DNA from 3 places in the Shewanella mytili genome. Region 1 is predicted to be linked to each of the others. Evidence: predicted binding sites of a transcription regulator. Region 1 holds the regulator's gene; each other region holds the start of a gene.
What was found. The regulator LexA, encoded in region 1, represses DNA repair genes until DNA is damaged. The targets are predictions, from matches to a motif close to TACTGTATNNNNATACAGTA.
Positions count from the first base shown of each region.

Region 1 (4,291 bases):
TCCAGTGACACAATGTCCCCCAGGCCGTCATTTGCCACACAGAATTTGTTCAGCGCTATCCCTTGGCGCAGCAACTCCTGGCCGTTGCCATCGGCGACCGAACTGAATCCGGTATAAGGCACCTGACGTAACAGTTCCAGATAGAAGTCCAGCTGGGCTTCAAGCTGTTGCCGCTCCAGCGCATGCTGTTTGGTGGAAAGCAACACCAGACTGGTTAGCGATACCGCTGTTGCTGCTGCGGCATCGTTGATATGGGTCATCACCTGATTGGCCAGATCATTCACCACCGGGGTGAGCCATAACGGTTTCTGCTCCGGATCTTCTGACGTTTCATCCCGCCAGCTAGGTGCCGCTGTGGTTAAGAAATGTTGCAGGTTGATGGGTTCGCCAAAATTCACGTACACCCGGCCAAAATTGCCCAGCTTACGTACTGCACCAAGCACTTGCCACACGGACTCTTTCTGCTTTTTGCGACCACTGAGCTCTTTGAGGTAAGTGGCCACCTCCATCACGTGATCGTACCCCAGATACACCGGCACCAGCGTGACCGGACGGTTGATGCCTCGCAGCACGGAGTTGACCGTCATCGCCAGCATGCCGGTTTTGGGCGCCAGAAGCCGCCCGGTACGGGAGCGTCCACCTTCGGTAAAGTATTCTACTGAATAGCCCTTGGCAAACAGCTGCCCGAGGTATTCCTTAAACACGGTGGTGTACAACTTGTTGCCATTGAAACTGCGACGGATGAAAAAGGCGCCGCCACGGCGAAAAATTGGCCCGGCGGGCCAGAAATTCAGGTTGATGCCCGCCGCAATATGGGGCGGCACCATGCCTTCAAAATACAACAGGTACGACAGCAGCAGATAATCCATGTGGCTGCGATGACAAGGCACATACACGATTTCGTGGCCGTCGCGGTGCAGTTGCCGCACATGTTCGGCGCCGCGAATGGAAATGCCCCAGTACAATTTATGCCACAGCCAGGTCAGCAACCGTTTGCTGATGCGGATCAGGCTGTCTGAATAATCAGCGGCAATTTCATCAAGATAAGATTCTGCCCGGGCTCTGGCTTCCGCCTCCGGGATGTTTTTGCTGCCGGCCTCTTCCAAAATCGCTTTTTGCAGCGCATCGCTATGGAGCAAATCGGCAAACAGGGCTTGCCGATTAGGCAATACCGGGCCGGTCATCACCTTACGCTGGCGACGAAAATGCACCCGCGCCACCCGGGAGAGCTTATGGGCAATGGCTTTGTCTGTACCGTGCTGATCCGCCATCCAGCGCAACGATACCGCATTGGAGAACTGCACAAAATTGTCCCGCCCGAGGAACAGGATCATCCAGAATTTGCGCAGCCAGGTGGGACTTTCCCGCTCAAACACCGCCGCCCGCATGGTGTCGTCTTCCTTGCCGGGGGTTCGCCCCCAATACAAGCTCACCGGCACCAGTTGGATGTCCAGGGTCTTGTCGGATTTATGCAAATTGAGCAGTTGGGTAAAACAGTGCAGAAACGGCATGTCGTCCTTGCGGGCGCCCAGCAACGGCTTGGCACCTTCCAGGCATACTACTCGCGGCAACGCCACGCCGTTCACCTGTAGCGTTTCATAAGGGCTTGGCAGCCCCAGTTTGTCGGTAACGTCCGCCAGCGCGGCAATATCGCTTTGGGATTCGGTTTTCATGACATACGCCATGGGTTTGGAGGGATCCAGATTCAAATCAGTGAATGGATCCTGTGGCACCACCACAGAATGAACCAGCTGCCGCTGCAGCCAGCGCCACGAAGAGCGCCAGAGTGAGTCGTGTTTGGACATCGTTTTTTATAGCATCTAAACCCCAATCAATAACTCGGTAGAATACCAGAATAAGCCAAGGCTTATCCAACAGTCTGACAATTGGTTAATACTTGCACTGCTCAAAATACTGTATATACTAACAGTTACTGTATGAAAAAACAGGAATCAACATGAGACCGCTGACACCACGACAGGCGCAAATCCTGGAGTTGATTAAAACCAACATTGCCGAAACCGGCATGCCCCCTACCCGCGCAGAAATTGCCAGCCGGCTGGGCTTTAAAAGTGCCAATGCGGCAGAGGAACACCTCAAGGCGCTGGCCAAAAAAGGCTGCATTGAGATTATGCCCGGCACCTCCCGTGGGCTGCGCCTGCCCATGGAAGAAGAACAGCCGGAAGAAACCGGGCTGCCGCTGATTGGCCAGGTTGCGGCCGGCGAGCCGATTCTCGCCCAGGAACATGTTGAACAGTATTATCAGGTGGACCCTGCCATGTTCCACCCCAGTGCCGATTTTCTGCTGCGGGTTCGTGGTGACAGCATGAAAAACATCGGCATTCTGGAAGGCGACTTGCTGGCAGTACACAAAATGCAAGATGCCCACAACGGCCAGGTGGTGGTTGCCCGGGTGGATGATGATGTGACCGTGAAGCGCTTTGAGAAAAAGGGCAACATTGTACTGCTGCATCCGGAAAATGACGAATACCAACCGATCCGCGTTGACCTGAGCTGTCAGCCCTTGACCATTGAAGGTCTGGCAGTGGGAATCATCCGCAACGGAGACTGGTTATGAGCACTCTCATGGGAAAGGCCCCGGAGCACCCCGGACTATGGCAGGATGCTGCCTATGTGGCTGAGCACAGCTGGCAGCAAACGGAAATTACCAGCCTTGTCACTCACTCTCAGGGACGACAGGAGCTGCAGCAACTCAGTACGCAGCTGGCCCGCTTAAGTCAGCTTGGCCGCTGGATTGTGCTGATTAACCCGGAAAACGCCATCGGCTATAAAGAGTTGCTGGCAGATGCCGGCGTGCGCATGGACCGAGTGTTATTGGTGCGGGCCCGGGATGAAGTGGAAGCCTTATGGGCCATGGAAAAAGCCCTGACCAGCGGTACCTCCAGTGCGGTGATAAGCTGGGTGGAACAGCTGGATCACAAAGACAAGCGCCGCTTGCAACTGGTGGCCAAAAGCGCCAGGGCCATGGGCATAGTGCTGGAAAACAACCCGATGGCCGCAGAGCCGGCCTCGTTGTTTCCCAAACTGCAAGCCGTGCACTAAAGCCGATTTGCCGGGAGGGCCACTGCACCACTTTACGGCGAGTAAAATGGCGCATTGGAATACAGGATAACGTTGCAGGCCTCGAAGCTTTACTCATGGTTTAACTCTTGGTTTAAGTACGAGTTAACCCCATAAAAAACGCAGCATCCGCTGCGTTTTTTATGACACCACGAAATGCAAAATGACGTTATGCCTTTGACCCATTTCATATCGGGCGGTAATTACTCTTTCAGCCAGTGTCCGGGATGTGGGGTGTAATAAACGCTCACCCGCTCGGGAGCAGTACATGTGGGCAGCATGGCATCTGGCTCCAACAGGAACCAATTACGCCGATGTGCCCTTCCCATGTTTCGGCCCTTGCTCATATCAAAACAGCTGAGTTTTTCATTATCAGCCACCAGCAGATAGCGTTTCTGGCCTTGCTGCAACCAGCGCCAGGCATTGCGCTCCTGCTCTGCCACCGGTGCCAGATAACTGAAGTGGGTAATATCCAGCGGTGAAAACAGAATGAACTGCTCTTTGAAATGCACCAACCCCAGTTGGGCATCAGCACCAACCACCTCTGCGGTATGCTGCAAAACGGCTTTTGGGGTACGTACGGCATCCAGTAACAGGGAACCCCAACTGGTAAACACCATCCAGCCAATAAAGGTAACCACCCCGGCGCGAACCAATGAAAAACCGTGACGGCTTTTCCATAACACCACCAGCCACAGCGCCGCCATGGTCAATAGCATATAGCCAAAGTGGCGGACATCATCGGTATAATCCGCCAGTTTTCTCAGCAGCCAGGGAGACTCGATAACGGCCATCACCCCGACGATCGCCACCACGGCGGTGACGAACCACAACAGCCCTGACACCAGCCATTCAAACCAGCGCCGCTGCCCCACCCCTTGCAAAGCGGCGGCCATCACCAACGCTGCCATGGGCAACGCAGGTAAAATATACAGGTTACGTTTGCCGGGACTGATGCTGAAAAATAAAATCACCAGCCCCACCCATACCAGCAAAATGACAATTTGCGGGTCTTGCTTCAGCCGTGCCACAAAGGTTTTCCAATGGGCCAACGCCAAAAAGGGCAATGGAAACCACAACCAGGGGATCACACTGACTACAAAAAAATACCAGGGCTTGATATGGTGCCAGGCATTGGCATAACGCTGCCCCGTTTGTTTGAACAGGATATTGTTCATGTAAGCGGTATATTCCGGTGCATTATGCTGCA
Region 1 covers NZ_JBKOUD010000011.1:88,765-93,055, forward strand. The annotation lists gene plsB (glycerol-3-phosphate 1-O-acyltransferase PlsB) at 1-1,805, opposite strand, end outside; gene lexA (transcriptional repressor LexA) at 1,958-2,578, shown strand; gene ACIDEJ_RS11740 (cell division inhibitor SulA) at 2,575-3,063, shown strand; gene ACIDEJ_RS11745 (ArnT family glycosyltransferase) at 3,285-4,291, opposite strand, start outside.

Region 2 (4,291 bases), on a different contig from region 1:
GGCGGTACCGGATTGGGGTTGGCCATTGTAAAACACGCCCTCAACCATCATCACAGTGAGCTGGTGGTGATGAGTGAACCGGGCAAGGGCAGTACCTTCAGTTTTGTGATCCCCCTACACTTATTGGCACAATAATTAATCGTTATTCGGCATGATTTTGCACGGTTGCGATAATGAGTCTTTGATTATGCAGCTGTTTCACTAAGTTGATGGTTTTAACGCCTGTCATGCAACTGTCATTAAAAAGTCATAGAATTTTCACTGCACCGACGAATACTGACCCACAATAACTGTGTTGCCACTACATTGGAGCAAACCATGAAACTGAAACAGCTTGCAAGCGCCATTGCGCTGACCGCAGGTTTATTCTCTGCGGCGGGCATGGCCGAGGTGGATAAATCCCTGCCAAATTATGAGAAAACCAGCGGAGTCTCAGGTAATTTCTCATCTGTCGGCTCTGATACACTGGCGAACATGATGACGCTGTGGGCCGAAGAATTTAAGCACATGTACCCCAACGTGAATGTGCAGATCCAGGCTGCGGGGTCTTCTACTGCGCCACCAGCATTGACGGAAGGCACCTCCCAGTTCGGCCCCATGAGCCGCGCCATGAAGCCTAATGAAGTGGAATCTTTTGAAAAACATTACGGTTACAAGCCAACCCGCATTCGGGTGGCCATTGACGCTCTGGCGGTTTTTGTCCATAAGGATAACCCGGTGAACGGGCTGAGCATGGCACAGGTTGACGGTATCTTTTCTTCCACTCACAAGTGTGGCTCTGGTGACTACACCCGTTGGGGCGACATCGGTTTGAGCGGCAACTGGGCATCCCGTGATATCCAGCTCTATGGCCGTAACTCCGTATCGGGCACTTATGGCTTTTTCAAAGAGCATGCCCTGTGCAAGGGTGACTTCAAGCCTAACGTGAATGAACAGCCCGGCAGTGCATCTGTTGTGCAGTCAGTCTCACAATCCTTGAATGCGGTGGGTTATTCCGGTATCGGTTACAAGACCGCCGGGGTCAAAGCGGTGGCCATCTCCAAAAAAGGTGATGACTATATTGCCGCGACCGCGGAAAATGCCGCCAACGGTACTTACCCGCTGTCCCGTTACTTGTATGTTTACGTGAACAAACACCCCAACCAGGCATTGCCGCCCATGCAGCGTGAGTTCCTGCGCTTTATTCTGTCCAAGCAAGGGCAGGACATTGTGGAAAAAGACGGTTATGTGCCGTTGCCAAAAAGCGTGATTGCCAAAGATCTCGCCAAGGCCGGCATTACCCTGTAAGTGACGCCTGATTGATGACAAACCCCGCTGATGTTCGCGGGGTTTGTTTTTTGTCAGATGTTCATGGAGAACAAATCGGCGGCGCGGGATTGCATGAACTCAATGAATAACCGTACTTTTAACGGCTGCTGTCCCCGTTGGTGATACAGCAATGATATGCGGCGTTTTTCCCCGTTCCATTCCGGCAATAGGATTTCCAGCGATCCTTCATGCAGCTGTTTTTTTACAAATAATTCAGGCCCATAAAGAATGCCACTGCCATGTTCCGTGGCACGGATGGCGCCGTTAAGATCCGTCAGGGTCAAATTGGCCGGCCCATCATAATAAAATGCATCCCCGTTGGCATGGCGCAATGTCCAGTTAAAAAACGGCCAGGCTTTAATGATGCGGTGTTGATACAGCTGCTGGGGATGCTGCAGCATGGGGGCCTGTTGCAGGTAGCGCGGTGCGGCCACCATGCGGTAATTCAGTATGCCCAAAGAGCAGGATACCCAGGATGAGTCGGGTTGGGTGCCACCCACAATGGCCACATCTATCGCTTTGTCTATCAGATCAAACTCTTCGTTGCTTTGGGCAATATGCAGCTGAATGTCCGGATATAAGTCGCAAAACTCCGTGAGGGTGTCAATCAGCAGATTGGCAATGATGGAGATGGGGGCCGCCAGGCGCAGGGTGCCTTCAGGTTTTTCAGGACTGCCGCTGTGGCTCAGGGTGTCAAACTGGGCCACCACTTCCTGATATTTCTGAAACAGCGCCAATCCCTCTTCGGTGAGCCGTAATTTTCGGGTGCTGCGCATCAATAGCTGCCGGTTGAGCTGCTCTTCCAAACGGGCCAACTTGCGGCTTACCGTGGCTACCGGCATATCCAGATGACGGGCGGCGGCGGAGAAACTCCCAGCATTTACCAAATGGACATAAAGGTAGATAAGCTGAAGTTCCGGGGTTGGCTGCATGATGGTTCTCAATGTGACGGCTGAAACAGGCTACCATAATAACGGATTGCTCAAAAACAGTGAAACGGCTTCCCGGCGAGAAGCGCCATATTACGGCTGACGAGCTGTCATGAAGAATTAATACACCACTATTTACTGTATAAAAAATCAGTATATACTGTTCATTAATACAGTGCTTTGGGGATATTTTATGCTTTGCCAACTCAGCATCAACAATTTTGCCATTGTGCGTTTTCTGGAGCTGGATTTTCGTGACGGTATGACCAGTATCACCGGCGAAACCGGCGCCGGGAAGTCCATTGCCATCGACGCCTTAGGCTTGTGTCTTGGTAACCGGGCCGATGCCGGTAATGTGCGCGCCGGGGCGGATAAGGCCGAAGTGAGTGCGCGTTTTTCGCTGGCGGACATTCCGCTGGCCAAACGCTGGCTGGAAGACAATGACCTGGAGTTGGATGACGAATGCATTTTACGCAGAACCATTAACAGTGACGGCCGCTCACGGGCCTACATTAATGGTAATCCGGTGCCGCTGGCCCAACTGAAATCGTTGGGGCCGTTACTGGTGGGCATCCATGGGCAGCACGCCCACCATGCCCTGTTGAAAAGCGAGCAGCAATTGGTGCTGCTGGACAGCTATGCCAACCACCGATTACTGCAAGAAGCCGTTAGCCGGGCCCATCAGAATTGGCGACAACACGAGCAACAGCAGCAGGCGTTATTACACTCCCAGCAACAGCGCCTTGCCCGTAAACAGCTGTTGCGTTATCAGGTGGAAGAGCTCAATCAATTTGCATTGGGCGAGCAGGAATTTACCGAACTAGAACAGGAACACAAAAAGCTGGCCAATGGCACGGCGTTGCTGGAAGCCTGTGAAAACGGCATTTTTTTGCTCAGTGACGGGGATGATGTGAACGTGGAGTCCTTGCTCAATAAGGCGGTGCACATTGCCAGCGAGCTGGAAAGCATGGATCCCAAACTGGCAAGCATTGGCACCATGCTCAGTGAAGCGTTAATCCAGGTGCAAGAAAGCAGCAGTGAACTGCAACGCTACCGGGATCGGCTGGAGATGGACCCTGAAGTGTTTGCACAGATAGAGCAGCGCTTGTCCCAGGCGATGATGCTCAGCCGTAAACACCATGTGCCGCCCGCCGCCTTGTATCAGCATCATCAGGCTCTGTTACAGGAGCTGGCAACCCTGGATGGTGATGAGTCCCGGCTGGAAGAGGTGGAACGGCAGTTGGCCGCCAGTCGTGAGCATTATTTTGCACAGGCACAAAAACTGAGCCACAGCCGCCAGCGCTACGCCCGGGAGCTGGAAAAACTGGTGACCGCTTCCATCCGCGAGCTGAACATGCCCAAGGCCAAGTTTGAAATTGCAGTGACTTTCAATGAGCAGCAGCTGCATGCACAAGGCTGCGATCATGTGGAATTTCGGGTGAGCACCAACCCGGGGCAACCTTTGGAGAGCATGGCAAAAGTGGCCTCCGGCGGTGAGTTGTCTCGCATCGGTTTGGGCATACAGGTGATTACCGCCCGTAAAGTGGCCACCCCCACATTGATTTTTGATGAAGTGGATGTGGGCATTTCCGGCCCGACGGCTGCGGTTGTGGGCCGCATGCTGCGCGCATTGGGCGAGTCTACCCAAGTGCTGTGCGTAACCCATTTGCCCCAGGTGGCCGGTAACGGCCATCAGCACATGTTTGTGGCCAAGCACAGTAAAGGCGCCAGTACCGAGACCTCCATGGTGGCACTTAACCGGGAGCAGCGGGTACAGGAGCTGGCGCGATTATTGGGCGGTGACACCATTACCGACAATACCCTGGCCAATGCCCGGGAGTTGCTGACGGCTTGAATGTGAGATAACCCGACACTTGTGTTATTGGCCAACCGACTGGCGCTGGCGGCGGCAGTTCAGGGCAGGATGGTGGTAGTTGTCGCTGTTGCTGATGTGGCAATAATGGATGGCATAACCCCTTGGGCAGTAACAGCGTGAGTCAGCATGGCCGGTCAGGCACCGGCCATTACTGTTTACAAGGCGCCTTTGCTACAGC
Region 2 covers NZ_JBKOUD010000004.1:71,972-76,262, reverse strand. The annotation lists gene phoR (phosphate regulon sensor histidine kinase PhoR) at 1-135, shown strand, start outside; gene ACIDEJ_RS05930 (PstS family phosphate ABC transporter substrate-binding protein) at 319-1,287, shown strand; gene ACIDEJ_RS05925 (LysR family transcriptional regulator) at 1,341-2,240, opposite strand; gene recN (DNA repair protein RecN) at 2,431-4,092, shown strand.
Region 2: the regulator LexA is predicted to act here: its motif matches at 2,396-2,415, upstream of recN (DNA repair protein RecN).

Region 3 (4,291 bases), on a different contig from region 1:
TCGGCAATATCTATCCCTGTATCATCCGTGAGTTGGGGCTGACAGTAATTGAATGACTCGGCCCGTTCGGCAAAATTACTCAGTACATCCAGCTCGGCGGCGGCAATGGCAAAACATTGCAGGGCGTGGAGTTGGGGCAACAGCAAATCAAACAATTCATCCCAGAGCTGTTTTTCCAGCGCCAGCGCTTTCCCCTGGCTGGACAGCACTTTTTCTTCATATTCCTTGAGTTCGGGAATGATGTAGCGTTCCGTGTTTTTCAGGGTCTGGCGCCGTTGGTAACTCATGGGTACCAAGTCGGACTGGCCGCGGGACACTTCAATGTAATAGCCATGCACCCGGTTAAAACCCACCTTCAACGTGGCAATGCCGGTGCGTTCCTTTTCCCGCACTTCCAGCTGTTGCAAGTAATCAGTGGCCCCGTCACTTAAGCGGCGCCATTCATCCAGCTCGGCATGGTACCCTTCCCGAATAACGCCACCATCACGAATTAACACCGGCGGATTATCCACAATGGCCCGTTGCAACAGTGACAGCGTCTCCGGAAACTCGCCCAGTTGTTGTTTGATCTGTTGCAAATGGGCTTGCTGCAGTTTGGTCATCTGTTGCTGGATATCCGGCAACAGAGCCAGTGCCTGGCGTAAACGTGCCAAATCCCGGGGACGGGCATTGCGGATGGCTAGCCGGGCGATAATGCGCTCTACATCCCCCAGTGATTTGAGCAAAGGATGCAGCGATTCGTAGGTTCCCGTGGAGAGCAATTCGGCCACGGCATTGTGCCGCGCTTCAATCAATGGCCGTTGGCGTAACGGCTGATGGATCCAGCGTTGCAACATGCGGCTGCCCATGGGGGTGGCGGTGGCATCCAGTACGGCGGCCAGTGTATGTTCCCGTCCGCCGGACAGGTTTTGGGTCAGCTCCAGATTACGCCGGGTGGCCGCATCCAGCACTATGCTGTCGCTGGGGTTGCATTGGTGAATGGCATTGATGTGGGGCAGGGCCGTGCGCTGGGTGTCACGCACATACTGCATCAAGCAGCCTGCCGCCTGTAATGAAAGCCGGGCCTTTTGAATGCCGAAACCACGTAAATCCTTGGTGCCAAATTGTTCCAGCAATAAACGCATGGCCGTGTCAAAATCAAACTCCCACTCGGGACGGCGACGTTTTCCCTTAATGCTGTCAAGCAGTTGCTGGGGAGCAAAGTCTTCGCTGTACAGCAACTCGGCGGGCTTGGTGCGTTGCAGTTCGGCTTCAAGGCTTTCAAGCGTATCAAGCTCTGTGATGATAAAACGCCCGGAGGCCACATCCAGCGTGGCATAGCCAAAACCGTTTGTGCCGTCATAGACGGCGGCCAGCAGGTTATCTTGCCGCTCTTGCAGCAGGGCTTCATCGGTCAGTGTACCGGGGGTTACAATGCGCACCACCTTGCGCTCCACTGGCCCTTTGGCCAATGCCGGGTCTCCCACCTGTTCACAAATGGCAACGGATTCCCCCTGTTGCACCAACTTTGCCAGGTAGCTCTCTACGGCATGATAAGGGATCCCGGCCATGGGGATGGGATCTCCGCCACTCTTGCCGCGTGCGGTTAGGGAGATGCCCAGCAGTTCAGAGGCGCGCCGAGCGTCGTCATAAAAAAGTTCATAAAAATCCCCCATGCGGTAAAACAGCAACATGTCGTTATGCTGTGCTTTCATGGTGAGATATTGCCGCATCATGGGCGTGTGCTTTTCGAGATCGATACCGGGATTGGCAGCTGAATTTTGCATCATATGCTAGCGCAGTTCTTCTTCTGGTTACTCGGGAATAAACCCGCAATTTAACTGGCAATATTAACAGGTATTTGCAGGGGATGAAGTTCAGCATCGTAAATTTTGTCTGCCAAACCGGTAAGCGGATGACTTTGATGAAACGCTGCTGGCCCTTGGATAGTCATCGCTAAATTAATCATGCACAGGGGTTGATACTGTATGATTGTACAGTATACTACTGACGTAATGTTGAAGCGATTTTTGCCCGCCCGGGTGATGACAGGCATTTCACAACGCGCAGGTTGTGCCAAGAGGGAACCAGAATGAAGATTGATCCGAACAAAGAGAAAGCGTTAAACGCTGTGCTGGGCCAGATTGAAAAACAGTTTGGCAAAGGCTCGATTATGAAATTGGGTGAAGACAGAAGCATGGACGTGGAAACCATTTCCACCGGTTCACTCTCGCTGGATGTCGCCTTGGGCGCCGGCGGCTTACCCTTGGGACGCATCGTAGAAATCTACGGCCCTGAATCCTCCGGGAAAACCACCTTGACGCTGGAAGTGATTGCCGCCGCACAGCGGGAAGGTAAAGTGTGTGCCTTTATTGATGCCGAACACGCGCTTGACCCGATTTATGCCCGCAAGCTAGGGGTCGATATCGATAATCTACTGTGTTCCCAGCCGGATACCGGCGAGCAGGCATTGGAAATCTGTGATGCCTTGACCCGCAGCGGCGCGGTGGATGTGATTATCGTGGACTCGGTTGCCGCCTTGACCCCTAAAGCAGAAATTGAAGGGGAGATTGGTGATTCCCACATGGGGCTGGCAGCCCGCATGATGAGCCAGGCCATGCGTAAGTTGGCGGGTAATCTGAAACAATCCAATACCTTGCTGATTTTCATTAACCAAATCCGCATGAAAATCGGGGTGATGTTCGGTAACCCTGAAACCACCACCGGTGGTAATGCCCTGAAATTCTACGCTTCCGTCCGTTTGGATATCCGCCGCACCGGCTCGATTAAAGAAGGCGATGAAGTCGTGGGTAATGAAACCCGCGTCAAAGTGGTGAAAAACAAGGTGGCAGCGCCTTTCAAACAAGCGGAGTTTCAAATCCTTTATGGCCAGGGGATTAATCGTGTAGGGGAGCTGGTCGATTTGGGGGTAACCCACAAATTGGTTGAAAAATCAGGTGCCTGGTATAGCTATCAAGGGGATAAAATTGGTCAGGGGCGTGCCAATGCCGGTAAGTTCCTGCGGGAAAACCCTGAAATAGCGCAAGAGATTGAGCGCAAGCTACGCGAAATGTTGCTGCATAAAGGGGCGGATGCGGCCACAGCGCCAGCTGCCACTCCCGAAGATAATGTGGATATGGAAACCGGAGAAATCTTCTGAGCGAGTCAGTCAAGGATGCCGCGGTGACGCTATTGGCGCGCCGCGATTACAGCCGGGGGCAGTTATGCGCCCGACTGCTGGATAAAGGCTTTGCCAAGTTGGACATAGCGCCGTTACTGGATGCGTTGGAGCAGCAGGGCGTTGTGGATGACCAGCGTTATGCCGCCATGCTGATACGCGGGCAAATTGCCAAAGGCCACGGCCCGGTAAGAATTCGGCAGACTGCCCTGCAAAAAGGCCTGACCAAAGAAACGGTTGAAATGGCGTTGGCTGCTGCGGATTGTGACTGGGTGCAGTTGGCCAAGGCTCGGGCACTGAAAAAATTCGGTGCTGACAACAAGGGCGTGGATGCCAAAGAGCGTGCCCGTCGTATGCGTCATTTATCCGGACAGGGGTTCAATTACGAGCAAATAGCTGCCGCGCTGGATGATGACCCCGAGGCATAACGCTTTAGGTGTCGTGTTGCGTTTTCATGATGTTGTCATGGTGTTGTCATGTAAAACTCCCCATGAGAGGCCAGGGCGCTGCCCAAGGGGTTTAAAACTGCAGCGCCTGTCAGTGCTATTGCCATCTCTTTAGTGATCACTACACACCCCGTCATTTATCAATTCTCTATTTACCCACCACCCTCTTTACTAAGCCTTTTGTTGCGTTTGTGACGGTTTGCCGGCCATGTCATGTAACAGGGTTTCATGTTGATGAACGGATATGGCGGCGGGCAACATCTTTGATTTTTGCGCCTTTCCCTTGGCTGTTTGGGATGACGATGGTCAGCATTGGGCTGTGCTGTATTGGTTGCCATTGTGCATGGGACTTGATTGGGTGACGGCGGGGCTTTGCCACGTGATTCTGATTGGTATTCTGTGCCTGCACGCTTATAATGGCGGGCTATTAACTATTACGTGTAACAAATGCTTCTGCGCTTCTTGTCGCAGGCCCTATTTGTAGATTACAGCCTAAGTTATTCAGGACGATTTCATGTATCAGACCACCGCCGCACTGCGAAGTGCTTTTCTGGAGTTTTTCCGAAAGAACGGTCACCAGGTAGTAGACAGTAGTTCTTTAGTACCGGGTAATGACCCTACACTGCTGTTTACCAATGCCGGGATGAACCAATTCAAAGACGTGTTTCTTGGCAATGAAAAACGCAGC
Region 3 covers NZ_JBKOUD010000004.1:49,283-53,573, reverse strand. The annotation lists gene mutS (DNA mismatch repair protein MutS) at 1-1,766, opposite strand, end outside; gene recA (recombinase RecA) at 2,072-3,139, shown strand; gene ACIDEJ_RS05830 (regulatory protein RecX) at 3,163-3,585, shown strand; gene alaS (alanine--tRNA ligase) at 4,118-4,291, shown strand, end outside.
Region 3: the regulator LexA is predicted to act here: its motif matches at 1,962-1,981, upstream of recA (recombinase RecA).